Regions from separate parts of the Staphylococcus sp. 231237_7MaSpsaltlick genome, predicted to be linked through region 2. Evidence: riboswitches for the same ligand, from Rfam matches in the RefSeq annotation. Region 2 holds a riboswitch; each other region holds the start of a gene.
What was found. A riboswitch is a leader RNA that binds a small molecule or an ion and turns the genes downstream of it on or off. The one in region 2 is predicted to bind thiamine pyrophosphate.
Positions count from the first base shown of each region.

Region 1: another riboswitch for thiamine pyrophosphate. It lies ahead of ACF91D_RS28705 (3-oxoacyl-ACP reductase); the one in region 2 lies ahead of ACF91D_RS18245 (3-oxoacyl-ACP reductase).
Region 3: another riboswitch for thiamine pyrophosphate. It lies ahead of thiC (phosphomethylpyrimidine synthase ThiC); the one in region 2 lies ahead of ACF91D_RS18245 (3-oxoacyl-ACP reductase).

Region 1 is NZ_JBICNX010000045.1:1,102-8,042, forward strand. Features, by position in the region: gene ACF91D_RS28690 (putative DNA-binding protein) at 1-146, shown strand, start outside; gene ffh (signal recognition particle protein) at 185-1,552, shown strand; gene ACF91D_RS28700 (LLM class flavin-dependent oxidoreductase) at 1,913-3,211, opposite strand; gene ACF91D_RS28705 (3-oxoacyl-ACP reductase) at 3,234-3,986, opposite strand; TPP riboswitch at 4,096-4,197, opposite strand; gene rpsP (30S ribosomal protein S16) at 4,417-4,683, shown strand; gene rimM (ribosome maturation factor RimM) at 5,076-5,582, shown strand; gene trmD (tRNA (guanosine(37)-N1)-methyltransferase TrmD) at 5,582-6,319, shown strand; gene rplS (50S ribosomal protein L19) at 6,423-6,773, shown strand.
Region 2 is NZ_JBICNX010000009.1:191,135-198,075, forward strand. Features, by position in the region: gene ffh (signal recognition particle protein) at 1-1,184, shown strand, start outside; gene ACF91D_RS18240 (LLM class flavin-dependent oxidoreductase) at 1,649-2,950, opposite strand; gene ACF91D_RS18245 (3-oxoacyl-ACP reductase) at 2,972-3,724, opposite strand; TPP riboswitch at 3,836-3,934, opposite strand; gene rpsP (30S ribosomal protein S16) at 4,148-4,414, shown strand; gene rimM (ribosome maturation factor RimM) at 4,654-5,160, shown strand; gene trmD (tRNA (guanosine(37)-N1)-methyltransferase TrmD) at 5,160-5,897, shown strand; gene rplS (50S ribosomal protein L19) at 5,999-6,349, shown strand; gene ACF91D_RS18270 (YfhO family protein) at 6,738-6,941, opposite strand, start outside.
Region 3 is NZ_JBICNX010000004.1:456,047-462,987, reverse strand. Features, by position in the region: gene ACF91D_RS10530 (MurR/RpiR family transcriptional regulator) at 1-278, opposite strand, end outside; gene ACF91D_RS10525 (N-acetylmannosamine-6-phosphate 2-epimerase) at 436-1,107, shown strand; gene srtA (class A sortase SrtA) at 1,425-2,009, opposite strand; gene ACF91D_RS10515 (GNAT family N-acetyltransferase) at 2,293-2,802, shown strand; gene thiC (phosphomethylpyrimidine synthase ThiC) at 3,137-4,873, opposite strand; TPP riboswitch at 4,979-5,079, opposite strand; gene ACF91D_RS10505 (phosphatase PAP2 family protein) at 5,228-6,130, opposite strand; gene ACF91D_RS10500 (haloacid dehalogenase type II) at 6,499-6,941, opposite strand, start outside.

The DNA.
Region 1 (6,941 bases), on a different contig from region 2:
GCGACCTAGTTGAAGATTATGAGACAAAGTTAGGTTTATATAAAAATTTTGAATTAAGACAAGAAATATATGAACAGATGAAATTAAATGTAAATGATTCTGAGAAGATTAAACAATATATACAAGCTTTGGAAGATTTAGAATAAGCATAAATTAATATAGAGCAAAAAGGAGGGTATTTGATATGGCATTTGAAGGATTATCCGATCGCTTGCAAGACACAATGCAAAAGATTCGAGGCAAAGGTAAAGTAACTGAAGCCGATATTAAGGTTATGATGCGAGAAGTGCGATTGGCGTTATTAGAAGCCGATGTTAACTTTAAAGTTGTTAAGGAATTTATCAAAACTGTATCAGATAGAGCTTTAGGATCAGATGTAATGAAGTCATTAACACCTGGTCAACAAGTAATCAAAATCGTACAAGAGGAACTGACTCAATTGATGGGTGGGGAAAACTCAACGATAACAATGGCAAATAAACCACCAACAGTAATTATGATGGTAGGTTTACAAGGTGCAGGGAAAACAACTACAGCTGGTAAGTTAGCGTTATTAATGCGAAAGAAATATAATAAAAAACCATTACTCGTAGCAGCTGATATCTATAGACCTGCAGCAATTGACCAATTGCAAACCGTTGGTAAGCAAATTGATATTCCTGTTTATAGTGAAGGAGATCAAGTTAAACCACAACAAATTGTCGAAAATGCAATTCAACATGCTAAAGCAGAGCATTTAGATTTTGTAATTATTGATACAGCTGGACGTTTACACGTTGATGAAGCGTTAATGCAAGAATTAACAGATGTTAAAGAAATTACGAAACCGAATGAAATTATGTTAGTTGTGGATGCCATGACAGGTCAAGACGCAGTAAATGTAGCGCAATCATTTGATGAGCAACTTGAATTAACAGGCGTAACACTGACTAAATTAGATGGTGATACACGTGGTGGGGCAGCACTCTCAATTCGTTCTGTAACACAAAAACCTATTAAATTTGTGGGTATGAGTGAAAAATTAGATGGATTGGAACCATTCCATCCGGAAAGAATGGCTTCAAGAATACTTGGTATGGGTGATGTGCTAAGTTTAATTGAAAAGGCTCAACAAGATGTCGATGCTGATAAAGCTAAGGATCTTGAGAAGAAAATGCGCACTTCATCATTTACGCTTGAGGATTTCTTGGAACAATTAGACCAAGTCAAAAACCTGGGTCCGCTTGACGATATTATGAAAATGATTCCTGGAATGAACAAGATGAAAGGTATCAATAACTTAAATATGGATGAGAAACAGATCGACCATATTAAAGCGATTATTCAATCTATGACACCGGCTGAACGTAATGATCCAGATAGTTTAAATGTATCACGTAAGAAACGTATTGCTAAAGGTTCAGGACGTTCGGTACAAGAAGTGAACAGATTGATGAAACAATTTAATGATATGAAGAAAATGATGAAACAATTTTCTGGTGGCGGAAAAGGTAAAAAAGGTAAACGTAAGCAAATGGAGAATATGTTAAATGGTATGAACTTACCATTCTAATTCAATTTGCTTAGTAGGTTAGTCCTAGAAGATATTTAACCGTTTAACAATCAATAAAGTGCTATAAGCAATGTTAGTGCTAGATGATAGTTGAATCCACTAACCTAATCTCGCAATATTACTATTAATTTGAAAAAGAGAAATCCCTTCAAGGTAATCAATGATTTGATAACTTTGAAGGGTTTTTTAGTTTATGTTTTATATTCATATTGCTCATTTATCTATGGAATTATAATTATTAATGTGGGTAATGAACCAATGGTTATCAATAACAATAGTATCCTTGTTAATGTAATTATAGTTAATTATACTAATTGAATGCATTGTATTTCAATGTGTTAAAGTTACAAAAAATTTTTACTAAAGGCCAATATTTTCTCTAAATGTAGTTCCTTCATATTCAATGCGATAAAGTCCTCGTTTTTGTAGTTCCGGTACGATATAATCAACGAAATCTTCTAAACTATTAGGAAACACCGGTGGCATTAAATTAAAACCGTCTGCAACGCCAGCATTAAACCATCTTTCCATTTCGTCAACGATTTGAGTAGGTGTACCTATCAACGTTAAATGTCCGCCACCAGCGCTAAGGTAACCCAATAATTCACGCAGTGTAGGATTTTTATCATTGATAATTTCTAGTACAGTTTGGTAACGACCTTTGGGGCCTGTAAAGTTCTCTACAGGCGGTAAGGGTGGTATAGGTTCGTCTAAATCCCAACTATGACAATCTTGGCGAATAAAGAACTTTAATTGATTTAATGCTGTATCAATAGCTAAGGACTCGTCCAATTGACGTTTTTTGGCGTAAGCTTCAGCATAAGTTTCTCCGACATAGGTAACTAAACCTGGATACACCTTTAAGCTGTTCGTTGGTTTTCCAACCGATGTTAATTTATTATTTAATTTTTGGCGAAATGCTGTAGCTTGCTTTAGGTTCCAAGCGACTGCATAGATAGCATCTGCATACTTAGTTGCCAAGGTGATACCTTGATCTGAGGCACCAGCTTGCATTGCAATGGGTTTGCCTTGAGGACTTCCAGGTGTCGTTAGTGGTCCTTGGACATCGAAATAATGACCTTTAAAATGAATTGGCTGAATTGCATCCGCGTTGATTAAAGTATTTTCTGCTTTATTATGTAAGAAATCTGCCGTTGTCCACGAATCTAACAACAGATTCATTACTTGAGCGAATTCGTCTGCTTTTTCATAGCGTGTATCATGATCTGGTAGACGCTCCATACTGTGGTTTGCTGCTTCTAAATCAGTCATAGATGTTACTAAGTTCCAACCTGCACGTCCGTTATTCATATGATCAATACTTAAGAGTTGTCTAGCTGCTGTATATGGATTAGCAAAGGTACTGGAAATCGTTGCAACTAATCCAACGTATTGCGTAACTTGGGCTATTGCAGCTAAATTGACCAAAGGGTCAAACCAAAATGCGGGCATATCACTTGGTGATTGTGCTGGAAAAGATTGATTATCTGCAAAAAATATCGCATCAAATAATCCACGTTCTGCAATTTGAGCTAATGATTGATAATACGAGATATCTCCTATACGTTCAACACTTGAATTGCTCATACGCCAAGCCGCATGATGATGACCGCATCCATAAATTAATACACCGATGTTAAGTTGACGAGTTTGTGTCATAAGATGATTCATCCTCCATTTCTTAATTCATTGTTAATCCACCATCAACTGTAAAGTTCTGACCAGTTATCCCTTTAGCTTGATCAGAAATGAGGTAGCTTACCATATTTGCTACATCTTGAGGTGATGTGACTTGTCTTAATGGTGTGGTTTGAGCAATAAGATCAAATACTTCTTGTGTCGTCGCTGCACTTGCGTCAGTAGTCTTTAGTAAACCGCCAGATACAACATTTGCATTAATACCAAATTGACCTAATTCAGCGGCGATATTTCGTGTGAATCCTATTAAACCTGCTTTTGCAGTAGTATATTCATGGTAGGGTACGACTGGATTTTGATAAAGATTTGTACCAATCGAAACAATAGTTCCTGTTTCTCTTGAGATAAATTGTTTAACGACTGCTTGAGTCACATTGAAAGCGCCTTTTAACGTGCCGTCGAGTTGTTGTTGATAGTCCTCCCAACTTAAATCTATAAATGCTTTTTGTGCTGTGGGATCAAATTTAAATCCTACGAGCGCATTATTTATGACCGCATCTATTTGCCCAAAATGTTCTGTTGCATGTGCAATCATTTCATCAACTTGGTTTCTATCAGTAATATCTGCTGGTAAAGCGATAGCCTGTGATTCACCAATTTCACGTACGAGTTGTTCAGCTAAATCTTTACTTTTAAAATAATTTATAATTACATTATGACCTTGTGTAGCTAATGTTCGTGCTATCGTTGCACCTAACCCTCTGCTACTACCTGTGATTAAAATTGTTTTAGTCATATATTCACCTCATCATTGATTTATTAAATAAAAAAATACACAACCCTCTCTAGGAAAGTTGTGTATCAAAAAGTATATGAATACGTCAAAAAAGACTATCAGTTTCATTATCATATTGGTAACACTTTCCTACGCTAGTCTTAGCTAGATCAGGTTCGAAGGGTTTGAGTTTAGCTCATCTCAGTTTTAAAAAACACCCCTAGTGCATGCGTTATTTAATTTAACTTCAATGTATAGCTTTTAATAAAGCATGTCAAGTTGTGCAAAAGTTTAAATTTAAATACAAATCAGGTGAAGGACTAAAAGTCACAGTTTAAAAATAGAGATTCAATATTGGTAAAGAAAAAACTCTTTACAAAGTACTGCAGAACTGTTAATATTATTTCTTGTAGAAAATAAAAATATTAAGAACATAAAGGAGAGAATATAAATGGCAGTTAAATTACGTTTAACACGTTTAGGTTCAAAAAGAAATCCATTCTATCGTATTGTAGCAGCTGATGCTCGTGCGCCACGTGACGGTCGTAACATCGAACAAATCGGTACTTACAACCCTAACAATGTAAATGCACCAGAAGTTAAAATCGACGAAGAATTAGCATTAAAATGGTTATCACAAGGTGCAAAACCAACTGATACTGTACGTAACATCTTATCAAGAGAAGGTATCTTGAAAAAATTCGACGAACAAAAATAATAATAAATCGAACGTATTGATTTATTTTGAATATGTTAGAACTAAAAGGTTATAACATAGTCTAGAAGATGATTTTTACTTTTATCTAAAGTAGAAATCATCTTTTTTTATTGGTCAATATTGAATTTGAAAGCTAAACGGTAAATAGGGTGATTTAAGCCGTGATTTCAATCTTAGAAATAACAAACTTATTGCCTGAAAATAGCGGATTGCTAATAAGAAATACTGGATTAGTTGTTCGAGTTACTTGAATAATTTTTATTTATTTTAGTAAATACTACTTCTAAACGATAACGTATTACAGCTATCTCAATCCGTGTTATAATGGATTACGAATTTTATTTAGTTTCATTACCTATGAAGATAGTTGTAATGATGACGGAGGAAAAATAATGAAAGTTGAAATTGGTAAATTTGTAAACACACATGGTGTTAAAGGTGAAATTAAGATTAAATCACATTCAGATTTTACAGATACTCGATTCCAACCTGGAGAATCTGTACTAATTCAAGCTGAGGGTAAAGAAGCAGAAACGTTTAAGATTAGTAGCCACAGAATGCATAAAGGCTTGCATATGCTTAAGTTTGAAGGAATTAATAATATTAATGATATAGAATATTTAAAGGGTGCAACATTATTACAAGAACGTGATCATGATGAAATAGAATTAGCCGAACATGAATATTTCTATTCAGATATAATAGGTTGTACTGTATTTGATGATGAAGGAACTGCAATTGGACGTGTGACAGAAATATTTGAAACAGGTGCTAACGATGTTTGGGTTGTTAAAGGTAACAAAGAATATCTTATTCCGTATATTGCTGATGTGGTTAAAGATGTCGATGTGGAAGGTAGAAGTATCACAATAACACCAATGGAAGGATTGTTAGATTAATGAAAATAGATTTTTTAACACTTTTTCCAGAAATGTTTGAAGGTGTTTTGAATCATTCGATTTTAAAACGTGCTCAAGAGAAATCAGTGTTACAGGTAAATACTGTAAACTTTAGAAATTTTGCTGAAAATAAACATGGTCAAGTTGATGACTATCCATTTGGTGGTGGTCAAGGCATGGTATTGAAACCTGAACCTGTATTCAATGCAATGGAAAGTATTGATAAAACCCCAGACACACGTGTGATTTTAATGTGTCCTCAAGGTCGTCCATTTAACCAAGCTATCGCGCAAGAATTAAGTGAAGCGGAGCATCTTGTATTTATTTGTGGTCACTATGAAGGGTATGATGAACGTATACGTCAACATTTAGTGACGGATGAAATTTCTATGGGTGACTATGTGCTAACTGGTGGTGAATTGCCAGCAATGGTCATGACTGATGCTATTGTACGATTGATACCAGGTGTGTTAGGAAATCAACAATCACATGAGGATGATTCATTTCAAGATGGTTTATTAGAGTTTCCACAATACACCCGACCACGAGAGTATAAAGGATTAGGCGTACCTGACGTGTTAGTTTCTGGAAATCATGCGCATATTGATGCGTGGCGTCATGAACAAAAACTAATTAGAACCTACGAAAAACGACCGGATTTACTTGAGAGTTATCAGTTAACAGATAAAGACCGCGAGATTATTGAAAGATATAAAAAGGAATTGAAAAATGATTAGCGATATGCTAATATATTTTAAGTGTGCGATACACGAAAAATCACTATGATCCGCTGCTATATTTTGTCGAGGCAAGAACATAGGTTGAAGGAGAGAATAAATAATGAGTAATCACAAATTAATCGAAGCAGTAACACAATCACAATTACGCACAGATTTACCAACGTTCCGTCCAGGTGACACTTTACGTGTACACGTACGTATCATTGAAGGTACTCGTGAACGTATCCAAGTATTCGAAGGTGTTGTAATTAAGCGCCGTGGTGGAGGTATCTCAGAAACTTTCACTGTACGTAAAATTTCTTCAGGTGTTGGTGTGGAACGTACATTCCCATTACACACTCCAAAGATTGAAAAAATCGAAGTTAAACGTCGCGGTAAAGTACGTCGTGCTAAATTATACTACTTACGTGAATTACGTGGTAAAGCTGCTAGAATTAAAGAAATTCGTTAATCAGCAAATAAGAAATAAAAAAAGTGTGCCAAACTGGGCATCACTTGAAAATATAGAGGAATCTTGTACAAGTTGTTGTATAAGATTCCTCTATTTTTATTTAATACTTTGTATGGTTAGTTTGTTCTCCTAAGGAACAGCTTTAGCCTTATAGTTTTCAACTTGACC
Region 2 (6,941 bases):
GTTCAGATGTAATGAAATCATTAACACCTGGGCAACAAGTAATTAAAATAGTGCAAGAAGAACTGACTCAATTAATGGGCGGGGAAAATGCAACCATTACAATGGCTAATAAGCCACCAACAGTAGTAATGATGGTTGGTTTACAAGGTGCAGGTAAAACAACAACTGCTGGTAAATTAGCACTACTAATGCGTAAAAAATATAATAAAAAACCAATGCTTGTTGCAGCAGATATATACCGTCCAGCTGCAATTGATCAATTACAAACTGTAGGTAAACAAATTGATATACCTGTATACAGTGAAGGCGATCAAGTAAAACCACAACAAATAGTTGAGAATGCTATTAATCATGCTAAAGAAGAACATTTAGATTTTGTAATTATTGATACTGCAGGCCGTTTACATGTCGATGAAGCCTTAATGGAAGAATTGACAGACGTCAAAGAAATTACAAAACCAAATGAAATTATGCTTGTTGTTGATGCAATGACGGGTCAAGATGCTGTCAATGTAGCACAATCATTCGATGACCAGCTTGACGTTTCAGGCGTCACATTGACAAAACTAGATGGAGATACTCGTGGTGGTGCTGCATTATCCATTAGATCTGTTACTCAAAAACCAATTAAATTTGTAGGTATGAGTGAAAAACTCGATGGTCTAGAGCCATTTCACCCTGAACGTATGGCTTCTCGTATCCTTGGAATGGGCGATGTCTTAAGTTTAATTGAAAAAGCACAACAAGATGTTGATGAAGATAAAGCGAAAGATTTAGAGAAAAAAATGCGTACTTCATCTTTCACATTAGAAGACTTCTTAGAACAATTAGATCAAGTTAAAAATCTAGGACCGCTTGATGATATTATGAAAATGATACCAGGCATGAACAAGATGAAAGGCATGGATAAATTGAATATGGACGAAAAACAAATCGATCATATTAAGGCAATTATTCAGTCTATGACACCGAGTGAACGTAATGAACCTGAGACATTAAATGTTTCTCGTAAAAAACGTATCGCTAAAGGTTCTGGACGTTCAGTTCAAGAAATAAATAGGTTAATGAAACAATTTAATGATATGAAGAAAATGATGAAACAATTTTCCGGTGGCGGAAAAGGTAAAAAAGGTAAACGTAAGCAAATGGAAAATATGATGAATGGTATGAACTTACCATTTTAAAATAGGCTTCTTAAAAAGATTAATCTAACAATAGTTTAAAAAGTAGTAATCCACATCGAAAGCGTGGATTACTACTTTTTTACTGGTTTTAGAACGTAGACAAAGCATAGGTGAATTGTCACTTATGCTTTGTTTATTTATATTTGTATAGTTATTTTTAAAATAGCAGGAATCTTACAGACCAAAGTTGGCTCTTTTATCAATTGATTTATTCAACATAATAAATATCAACACTGTTTAATTTATATATTATAATCTTTTTAGTATAATATTGGCAGTGATTTGGTCCGAGTCCTGTGGGAATATTAATAGCCGAAGCTACAGGATAAGGCAACGCCCGCGGAAAGCGTGTACAAAAATTGCCAATAAAGTCTGAGGCTTTGTCGATGGTATGGAACTCCTGTGATTACGGCGATTTTGCTTATAAAAACGTTTTTTGAGGATAAGACACCGATAAATAATTATTAATGAATACCGATATTTTCCCTAAATGTTTTACCTTCATATTCAGTTCGGTATAAACCACGCTTTTGTAATTCAGGTACAATATCATCGACGAAATCTTGTAAACTATCTGGAAATACTGGAGGCATTAAGTTAAAACCATCTGCAACACCTTCATTAAACCAATGTTCCATTTCATCCACAATATCTTTTGGCGTCCCAATAAGTGTTAAATGCCCACCACCTGCACTTAAATAACCTAATAATTCTCGCAATGTTGGATTTTTATCTTTAATAATTTCTAACACAGTTTGATAGCGCCCTTTAGGTCCGTTAAAAGATTCGACGGGTGGTAAAGGTGGTACAAGTTCATCCAATTCCCAATTATGGCAATCTTGTTGGATAAAAAACTCTAATTGATTTAAAGCTGTATCAACTTCTAAAGATTCATCGAGTTGTTGCTTTTTTGCGTAAGCTTCTTCATACGATTGTCCAACATACGTTACTAATCCAGGGAATACTTTCAAACTATTTTCAGACTTTTCTTGTTGTTTTAATTTTTGATTTAATTTCTTTTTAAAAGCATAAGCTTGATTAAAATTCCAAGCTACAGCATATACTGCATCTGCGTATTTAGTTGCCAGTGCAATACCAGGATCTGAAGCACCGGCTTGCATAGCAATCGGTTTTCCTTGAGGGCTGCTTGGTGTTGTTAAAGGTCCTTGAACGTTAAAATACGCTCCTTGATGATTGATAGGGCTGATTGCAGATTCGTTAATTAAACTATTATCTTCTTTATTATGCAGAAAGTTATCGACACTCCAAGATTCAAGTAATCGATTCATCACTTGAGCGAATTCATCTGCTTTTTTATAGCGTTCTTCGTGTTCAGGTAAATGATCCATACTATGGTTTGCAGCTTCCAAATCTGTCATTGACGTTACTAAGTTCCAACCAGCACGACCTTGACTAATATGGTCAATACTCAGTAATTGTCTAGCAGCTGTAAAAGGGTTGGCAAATGTACTAGATATAGTAGCTACTAGACCGACATGTTCAGTAACTTGTGATATCGCAGCTAAATTCACTAAAGGATCAAACCAAAATGCAGGCATATCACTTTTAGAATTAGCTGGAAACGATTGATTGTCAGCAAAAAATATAGCATCAAACAAGCCTTGTTCTGCGATTTTTGCTAATGATTGATAATATGTAATATCACCAATACGTTCAACGCTTGAATCGGGCATACGCCACGCGGCTTGGTGATGGCCGCATCCATAGATGAGTACGCCGATGTTTAGATGTTGTGTTTGTGTCATAAAATAATTTAATCCTCCTTATTAATTCATTGTTAAGCCACCATCGACTGTGAAATTCTGACCTGTAATGCCGTTTGATTGGTCTGACACGAGATATGCAACCATATTAGCAACATCTTGTGGTGCAGTGACCTTTTTAATAGGTGTTGTTTGAGCAATTAAATCAAAGACTTCAGTTGTTGTAGTTGCGCTTGCATCGGTAGTTTTTAACAAACCACCTGATACTACATTTGATGTGATACCATATTGTCCTAATTCAGCAGCTAAATTACGTGAAAAGCCAATTAATCCAGCTTTAGCGGTTGTATATTCATGATAAGGGACGACTGGGTTTTGGAATAAATTCGTGCCAATTGAGATAATATTACCTTTTTGTCTTTGAATGAATTGAGGTATAACACTTTGACACACGTTGAAAGCAGCTTTTAATGTACCGTCAATTTGTTGCTGGTAATCATCCCACGAAAGATCTGCAAATGCTTTTTGTTGAACAGGATCAAATTTAAACCCAACTAGTGCATTATTAATTACAACATCAACTTGGCCAAAATATTGTGTAGCTTCATTAACTAAGCTGTCAATTTCATTTCGTTTTGTCACATCTGCTTGTATAGCGATTGCTTGTCGAGTTCCAATCTCATCAACAAGCCTTTGTGCGGCATCTTCACTATTATGATAGTTTATGACAACGTTATGTCCTTTTTGAGCTAACGTTTTTACGATAGTTGCACCTAATCCACGGCTGCTTCCAGTTACTATTACTGTTTTGTTCATTATACACACTCCTTAATTTTTCAATAAAAAAATACACAACCCTTCTGAAAGAAAGTTGTGTATTAGAAATATCAACATATGTATGAAATTGTTTCAAAAAACTTTTGAAATATGCTAAACTACACACTTTCCTCCGCTAGTTTAAACTAGATCAGGTTCAAAGGGTTTGAGTTAGACTCATCTCAGTTAGAAACACCCCTAGTGCATTTATTATTTAATTTAATTTCAATGTATATTTTTTAGTGAATAATGTCAAGTTTAGGTTAATTTAAGATTCTTAAATGACCATAATTTAAGCTAAGAAACGAAATTTGCGTAATATTGAAATTGGTAAAGAAGAAACTCTTTACAAAGTTGATTATTACTGTTATTATTATTTCTTGTAGAAAATAAAAACTATGAAAATTAAAGGAGCGAATATAAATGGCAGTTAAATTACGTTTAACACGTTTAGGTTCAAAAAGAAATCCATTCTATCGTATCGTAGCAGCTGATGCTCGTGCACCACGTGACGGTCGTAATATCGAACAAATCGGTACTTACAACCCTAACAATGTAAATGCACCAGAAGTTAAAATTGACGAAGAATTAGCACTTAAATGGTTAAAAGATGGTGCGAAACCAACTGATACAGTTCACAACATTTTATCAAGAGAAGGTATCTTGAAAAAATTTGATGATCAAAAATAATTTTTAACCTAATATACACTCTGTATATTTGTAAGAGTACCTTAATAGGTACTCTTTTTTTATTGAGAAATATTAAATATAGTTAAGGAAATATAAAATAGCACATGTCATGGAACCTTCATTTTTTAAATGTAATGAAACACAGAAATCGAGATTACATGTTATAATAAGCTAATAAAATAACGCATATACATAATCAAAATTAAATGAAATAGCCAAATTATTATGGAGGAACATATATGAAAGTTGAAGTAGGCAAGATTGTAAATACACATGGAATAAAAGGTGAAGTGAAGGTGAAATCTAATTCAGATTTTACTGATATACGTTTTCAACCGGGTGAAATCGTTGAGATAGAACGTAAAAATAAAGAATCAATAACATTTACGATTTCGTCTTATAGAATGCATAAAGGACTTCATATGTTAACATTTGAAGGAATCAATAACATTAATGATATTGAACATTTAAAAGGAGAAACGTTAGTTCAAGAACGTGATCATGAAGAAATAGAATTAGGAGAACATGAATTTTATTATTCAGACATTATTGGTTGTACGGTCTTTGATGAAGAAGATACTCCAATTGGTCGCGTGATAGAAATTTTTGAAACAGGTGCCAATGATGTTTGGGTGGTTAAAGGAGATAAAGAATATTTAATACCTTATATTGCAGATGTTGTTAAAGAGATTGATGTCGAAGGTAGACTTATTAAAATCTCCCCAATGGAAGGATTGCTAGATTAATGAAGATTGATTATTTAACTTTATTTCCAGATATGTTTAATGGCGTGTTAAATCATTCTATTTTGAAACGTGCTCAAGAAAAAGATATGTTAGAAGTCAATACAGTAGATTTTAGGCATTTTGCAGAAAATAAACATAACCAAGTAGATGATTATCCTTTTGGTGGTGGGCAAGGGATGGTATTAAAGCCAGAGCCTATATTTAATGCAATGGATAGTATCGATAAGACAGCTGATACAAGGGTAATATTAATGTGTCCTCAGGGACGTCCATTTAATCAAGCAATTGCTAATGAACTTAGCCAAGCAGAACATATCGTTTTTATTTGTGGTCATTATGAAGGTTATGATGAAAGAATTCGCGAAAACTTAGTGACCGATGAGATTTCCATGGGAGATTATGTATTGACTGGTGGAGAACTACCAGCAATGGTAATGACGGATGCAATTGTTAGGTTACTACCTGGTGTATTAGGTAACCAACAATCACATGAAGATGATTCATTTCAAGATGGTTTGCTAGAATTCCCTCAATATACAAGACCTCGTGAATATAAAGGGATGGGCGTGCCAGATGTATTGTTGTCAGGTAATCATGCAAATATAGAAAAGTGGCGTCATGAACAGAAAATTATCAGAACTTGGACGAAGCGACCAGATCTTTTAAATAGCGTCACTATGTCACAAGAAGACAAAGAGATTATAGAAAGATATAAAAAGCAATTGAAAAAAGACTAACTATGTGCTAACATATTTTAAGTGTGCGACACACGAAAATCACTATGATCCGCTGCTATATTTTGTCGAGGCAAGAACATAGGTTGAAGGAGAGAAAAATAATGAGTAATCACAAATTAATCGAAGCAGTAACTCAATCGCAATTACGCACAGACTTACCTTCATTCCGTCCAGGTGACACTTTAAAAGTGCACGTACGTATTATTGAAGGTACACGTGAACGTATCCAAGTATTCGAAGGTGTAGTAATCAAACGCCGTGGTGGAGGTATTTCAGAAACTTTCACTGTACGTAAGATTTCTTCTGGTGTAGGTGTGGAACGTACATTCCCATTACACACACCAAAAATCGAAAAAATTGAAGTTTCACGTCGTGGTAAAGTTCGTCGTGCTAAATTATATTACCTACGTGAATTACGTGGTAAAGCTGCTAGAATTAAAGAAATTCGTTAATCAGCATAATAAGCATAAAAAAGCGGTCCTCTTTATGAGGATCGCTTTTTTGTTTACTAATATAATAAAAAGCTATGGCTAGATATTGTAGATGAAATTCGTTTGTTTAAAGAGGGATAGTTAACGTTTTGAGAATTAAGGATAAGTATAGGTACCTAATGATTTTGATTGTGCTTAATGAATACATAGCACAACATACAAAGATCATACAAAGCTCAAATCAAACTACTAAACGTCTTATGCCCTGAAACCTCTAAATAGCTCCAAATAGCCCATAATACACATTAAAGCTGCGTCTAGTATAGCGAGGTAAATGAGCGTTATTTGAATATAGGTATACCAAGGTGAATTTCTTCTTAAGTATATTGACACATTTTAATGATATTTTCTATTTACTTATGTTATCTTTGGACTTATTTCTTAACCACCATAAAAAGATAATACTAAAAATTACACCGAAAACAGATAACGTTATTAAGGGTAGGGCGTGTGGTGGTTTATATTTTAAAGTAATCTTTTCTTGACCTTTTTCAGTAGAAATTACTGTCATAATACCGTTACCCTGTTTGACAGGTAATTCTTGTTTGCCCGA
Region 3 (6,941 bases), on a different contig from region 2:
TGATGATATTTGTGTATACGCTGAATCAATGGACTATTTTCGATTTCCCTATTGGTCATTTCTTGTTGCAAATTAAATTTTAAATCTTGGAAATTTTCATAATCTAACTTATTACTAAAACGTGTGATTGTTGCTGGCGAAGTTCCTATTGCATAAGCAAGTGAATTAATTGTAGAAAAATCATCATTAAATTCATTATTTTGAATAAACTCTACGATTTGCTTATCTGTCTTGGTAAAACGTTGGCGATAACGTTGCACTCTATTTTCAAACTTCACTATATGACCACCCTTTTCAGTTAATTTTCTCTAGTATAAATGAAAACATTTTTCATAACAAATATATCTATTGATTAATAATTTCTCGATGTTATATTAAACCTATCAGTAATATTCTGTTAAGAAAAAACTACTAAACGTTATGGAGTGTGTCATTATGTTACCTCAAGGTTTAATTGTTTCTTGCCAGGCTTTGGCAGATGAACCCTTATATTCATCGTTTATCATGTCTAAGATGGCATTAGCTGCTTATCAAGGTGGCGCTGTTGGTATTAGAGCAAATTCAAAGGACGATATTATCGCAATTAAAAAGGAAGTTGATTTACCTATTATCGGGATTGTTAAAAGAGACTATCCTGGTTCAAAAGTCTTTATCACTGCAACACGTACTGAGGTAGATGAATTACTCGACAGTGGTTGTGACGTAATTGCTTTAGATGCTACAGCTCAAACACGTCCCAATGAATCTCTTGCGGATTTAGTTAAATATATCCGTAATAAAGCACCTCATATCGAAATTATGGCAGATATTTCAACGATAGAAGAAGCCCAACACGCCGATGCATTAGGTTTCGATTACATTGGTACAACATTACGTGGTTACACTGAATATACACACGGACATGTGCTATATGAAAACGACTTCCAATTTTTAAAAGATGTATTATCCAATGTACATGCAAAAGTCATTGCAGAGGGTAATGTTATCACACCAGAAATGCTACAAATTGTTGATAGACTCGGGGTACATTGTACTGTTGTAGGTAGTGCTATCACGCGGCCTAAAGAAATTACGCAACGTTTTGTTAATGTTTTAAAAAATGAATAAATATATCTCAGACGCGTCTGAGACATGCCATACGCTTTATACATAAGGTACCTTGTTACTTTAGTACAGAATGGTTATTAAATTATACGAAAGCGCCTTATTTTTAAGGTGTATTAATATATAATCACATATAAATTTGGTGTATTTTGGCGAGACTCCTGTGGGAACAGGACGAGCTGAAGACTACAGGCTGAAGCTGTCCCCTAGGAAAGCGAGCCAATAATACGAATAGTATAAACACAACAGCACTCAGATAAATTGAATTCAATCATCTGAGTGCTGTTTTTCTGGAATTTGTATCCCAGACTCGTTATCCTTTATACTGCTTTAGCAATAAATATTTTGCGTTTTTCCCATTGTCCTGTCTTTTTATTATAATCATCACAGGTAATTAATGTAAGTTGGTGTTGCTTTGATTGTTGTTCATCTAGCACTTTTACATCACTAGGTTTCACATCATAAATTTTTGAGATTTTGTACTTTCGCTTATCCTTCCCAACTTTAAAGTTAACGACACTGCCTTTATGTGCTTTAGGTAAATTTGAAAATTGATACGTATCCGAGCCTTCGAAAGTATGACCAGCTATAGCTATATTTTGATCATTTAATGATTCGTCCGCTTCAACTAAACTAATTCCTCGATCTAATTGTTTCGGGGTAGCGGGCCCTGGAAATACTGGCGCTTTAATTTTAGCATCAGGCACTTCAATATAGCCTACCATTTTAGATTTATCTTTGGGAATCTCACCAGAAAATTGTTGTTTTTTATCGTATTCCGTTATTTTATCTTCATCGGCTTTCTTTGTTAAATAATTATCAATATGAGGCTTAGCTAAAAAGTAAATTGCAATTAAAATAAAAATGACACCAACTATCCTTAGTAGCTTATTCATTTCTTTCATACTCCTTTAATGTTAGCACTTATATTTCAGAATATAAGTATAGCACAATACATTTAGAATTGGACTAGCCCATATGTTATTTCGCATTCCAAATATTTAAATAAATGAGGAGAATTTTTACAACAATACATTGCAGAACTTAATAATTAAGTGTTAAATAGTATTAAATCACTCATTGTAAATATCTTGGTTTAACTAAGTGTTTCATATTAATTATGAATGCCATACTTTTATAACTGTGATAGTGATTTCTAATTTACTTTAATATAAGGTGGGATGCGCTATGATACGTCATGCTAAGCAATCAGATTTACCGAATATACTAGAAATATACAACGATGCGATCTTGAATACTACCGCTGTTTATACTTATAAACCTCAAACTTTGGCATCACGTGAAACTTGGTTTGAAAATAAACTAAATAAACAAGAGCCTGTACTTGTTTACGATGAAAGAGGTGAAGCGATAGCCTTCGCTACTTATGGTACATTTAGAGATTGGCCCGCTTATCAATATTCTATTGAACACTCTATTTATGTAAATAAACATCATAGAGGAAAAGGGATTGCATCACAATTGCTGGCTGAAATCATCCAAACTGCTCGTAATAATGGCTATAGAACACTTGTTGCAGGCATTGACGCTACGAATGATTATAGTATTTACTTGCATAAAAAATTTAAATTCAAACATTCTGGAACCATTCAAAATGTAGGTTATAAATTTGATAAATGGTTAGATTTAGTATTCTATCAATTAGATTTAAACCCTTCTCAAAGTACGAAACATTAATTTGTGCTATATACATTCAGACTTTTAGCTAGCAGATTTACTTTACAATATTTATATTGTCAGCTCACTTTCCTAGGATGCCGTCTCAGCCTCGGCCTTCAACTGACACTGTTTCCTCAGGAGTCTCGACCTAATACTTCTCAATATTTTATACCGCTATTATTATATAATTTATAATGCGCTGTGGTTTATATTTAGTAAAACTCATTTACTTTTGGTCATAAAAAGCTCCCTTCAAAGTTTACGTTTTTCAGTAACTACTTTAAAGGGAGCATCACTTCATAGCATAGTTCTCTTATTTTAAGAATGAGAATTTTCGCCCAAAACTCTATCTCTAACGGTAAATCCTACTACCTTTTGAAACAAATTCTTCAGACTTTTGTTTCAATCCTTCTTCTTTTAAATCATTGTGCTTTCTTAAATCGTGAGAGATACGCATCGAACAGAATTTAGGCCCACACATACTGCAGAAATGGGCAACCTTTGCTGCTTCAGCAGGTAGTGTTTCATCATGATATGAACGTGCCTTATCAGGATCTAGCGACAGATTAAATTGATCGTACCATCTAAATTCAAATCGTGCTCTACTAATTTCATCATCTCTTTGTTGTGCTCCTTTGACACCTTTTGCCAAGTCAGCTGCATGTGCTGCAATCTTATACGTGACAACACCTTCTCTCACATCGTCTTTATTAGGTAATCCCAGATGCTCTTTTGGAGTAACATAACAAAGCATTGCTGTACCATAACTAGCAATTTGGGCTGCCCCGATTGCAGACGTAATATGGTCATAGGCTGGTGCAATATCTGTTGTTAATGGACCTAATGTGTAAAAAGGCGCTTCTTGACAATGGAAATCAGCTAAGTCTTGATTTTCCTTTATTTTATGCATCGGAACATGTCCTGGCCCTTCAATCATCACTTGTACGTCATATTCCCAAGCTATTGCAGTTAATTCCCCTAATGTCTTTAATTCCAGAATTTGGCTCTCATCATTTGCATCATATATTGATCCGGGTCTTAATCCATCTCCAAGAGAAATTGCAATATCATAACGGCTCATTATTTCACAAATTTCTTCAAAATGTGTATATAAAAAGCTTTCTTCATGATGCGCTAAACACCATTGTGCCATGATAGATCCACCTCTTGAAACAATACCAGTTAATCTATCCACTGTTGTCGGGACATAACGTAATAATACGCCTGCGTGTATCGTGAAGTAGTCAACGCCTTGTTCTGCTTGTTCAATTAAAGTATCGCGATAAATTTCCCAAGTTAAGTCCTTAGCAGAACCATCTACCTTTTCTAATGCTTGATAGATAGGCACAGTGCCAACAGGAACCGGGGAATTTCTCAATAGATATTCTCTCGTAGCATGGATATTTTTACCAGTAGATAAATCCATAATCGTATCAGCCCCCCAATGAATGCCCCAAACCAACTTTTCTATTTCAGCTTCTATAGAAGAACTGACTGCCGAATTACCAATATTAGCATTTATTTTCACTTGAAAGTTTTTACCTATAATCATTGGTTCTGATTCAGGGTGATTGACATTATTAGGAATAATCGCACGTCCTCGTGCAATTTCTGAACGCACATATTCAGGTGAGACATCTTCTCGCTTAGCTACAAATTTCATTTCCTTCGTGATAATACCTTGTTTCGCATAATGCATTTGTGTAACATTTTGTCCTGTTTTTGCCTTTTTCGGTTGATATTTAAATGGTGTCTCGACAAATTTTTTATGATTATTAGACTTAAATCCGTTATCCAGTGAGACAATTTTCCTACCTTCATATTCCAATGTATCATTTCTATCTTCTATCCATGGTGTTCTTAATTTGGGTATACCTTTTTGCACGTCAACTGTATAACTAGTATCATGATATGGTCCTGCAGTGTCATAGACTAACACCGGTTTGTTAACCGTTGTTCCTTCTTCTGTTACTGTTGGGGAAAGTTGTATCTCTCTAAATGGAACTTGAATATCTGGATCTTCTCCACTCACCCAAATCCTTTGACTTGATGGAAATTGCTTTTTTAATTCTATTTTTTCTTGTTTCATAAAAAAACTCCTTAGCATTTTATTATTGCTAGGAGACCTGGTCGAAAATCACATATTTAGTGAAGCGACAGTAAATAAAAGTCTACTCTATAGACTTTCCATTTATACTGTACTTTTCTGCTTCCCTACGCTGGTACTAACCAGATCAGGTTCAAAGGGTTGAGACTAATGTCTCTTTCAGCTAACAAGCACCCCTAGCAATTCTTATTAAATTCTAAATTAAACTTAACACTAATAAAAAATAATTACAAATAAATTTGAAAATTAATATAAACATAATCTAGTACAATAAAAACCTAAGATTCTGTTTAACAAACAGGATCCTAGGTACTTATATTAATGTTCTGTTCCATTTTAATGTAAGTGTTTTGCATTCCATTTATAAATCATATAATCTGCTGCTATCATCAATAAAGTAATTAATGTAAAGGCCATAGTTACATCGCCTAAGAAATGTGCACCAATACGCAAACGACTCACACACATGATAATAGTAAACATAAATGCAATAATAAACATACGCTTTTGGGCTACACGTGTTTTAAAGTAAAATGCCCAAAACATTAAATAAGCCGCATCTGTTGTATGACCAGATGGAAATGAACTGTGACCAGTATTACCATTGATTGTAAGCCAATTTGTAAAATGTGCGCCGTCATGACCAATTTCATAAGGTCTTGCTCGCCCCCATAATTCCTTCAAACTATCAATCGTTTCTAATCCTACTAATAATACAAAAAAGCTAACAAATGCAACGCGAACTAATCTTTCTATCTCTGTTTGAGTCACTTGTTGTAACCAAAATTTTGTAACAAATAATGTAATTAACATAAGTAAAATGAATGTGATTAAGAAACTTAGCCCCATTGGTAATGCATTGCTGGTATCACCTTCATTACTAGCCACACCTAATGGCTTATGTCGTTCAATATTGTCCATTGTTGCAAAGATATACTTAAATGTTTCAGATACCAAAGTATTAGTTTTTATCAAAGTATAAATAAAAGATAAAAATAAAATGATATATTTAATCAATTTACTTTCAAACTTTGAAAACACATAAAAATTCAAAATAATCATTGAAAGAATCAAAATAACAGTTGGCGGAAAAAGACCTAAATCTTGAAATACTGTCCCAAAGATTGAATTTTGATTCATAAAATGTTTAGATACTGGCAAATCAATAAATAAAGCGAGTACTAAAATAATGCAAAATACAGGTAATGCAATTGCTGTGAACCTTTTTGAAATAACCATGATGCCCTCCTAATTAATATCTTTTAACAATAATTTTAATAACTATTTTATTATTCATGAATTTTATTACTGCTTAACCATACCCATTTTATGCTTATGTATGTTTGAATTAAATAAAATTTTCATAATCTTTGTAGAGATAACTGCAATCTTTTTATATTATTGGAAGCCTAAATTCCATAGTAAAATTCTAAATGTGACATAACTGTTAGGTCACAATATCATTTATTCATGATATATTATTTGTGTAGCGAATATAGTTTTTTTAATTTTAAAGTTCTCCTTATTTTTATAAGCATATTTAGCTTCGCTAAATATAAAAAAAGCAGTAAATTCATGTCGACTTAAACATGAATTTTACTGCTTTTTTATTTATGATTTAACTCTAGCCATTTCACCATTTCGCTCACATTACTTACCGTTATCGATGGTGTTGGACCGTTTACATCAAACTTTTTATTTGTTCGATTTACCCAAGCTGTATCAAATCCAAAGTTACTAGCACCAGTAATATCCCATGAGTTTGAAGAGACAAATAATATATCTTCTCTATTCATATGATAATACTCTAATACAAGTGCATAACTTGCAGCACTCGGTTTATATTGTTTAATTTCATTAACACTAATAAGTGTGTCGATATATCCACCTAGTTCTGAATTATCTATGAGTGGCATTAACATATTATCATTACCATTTGATAGTATACCTACATCAATATTTTTATCTCTTAAATTGGCTAATGATTTAGGTATCTCCTTGTAATAATTTAAATTAAAAAATGCTTCAAACAATCTATTAATATCTTCTC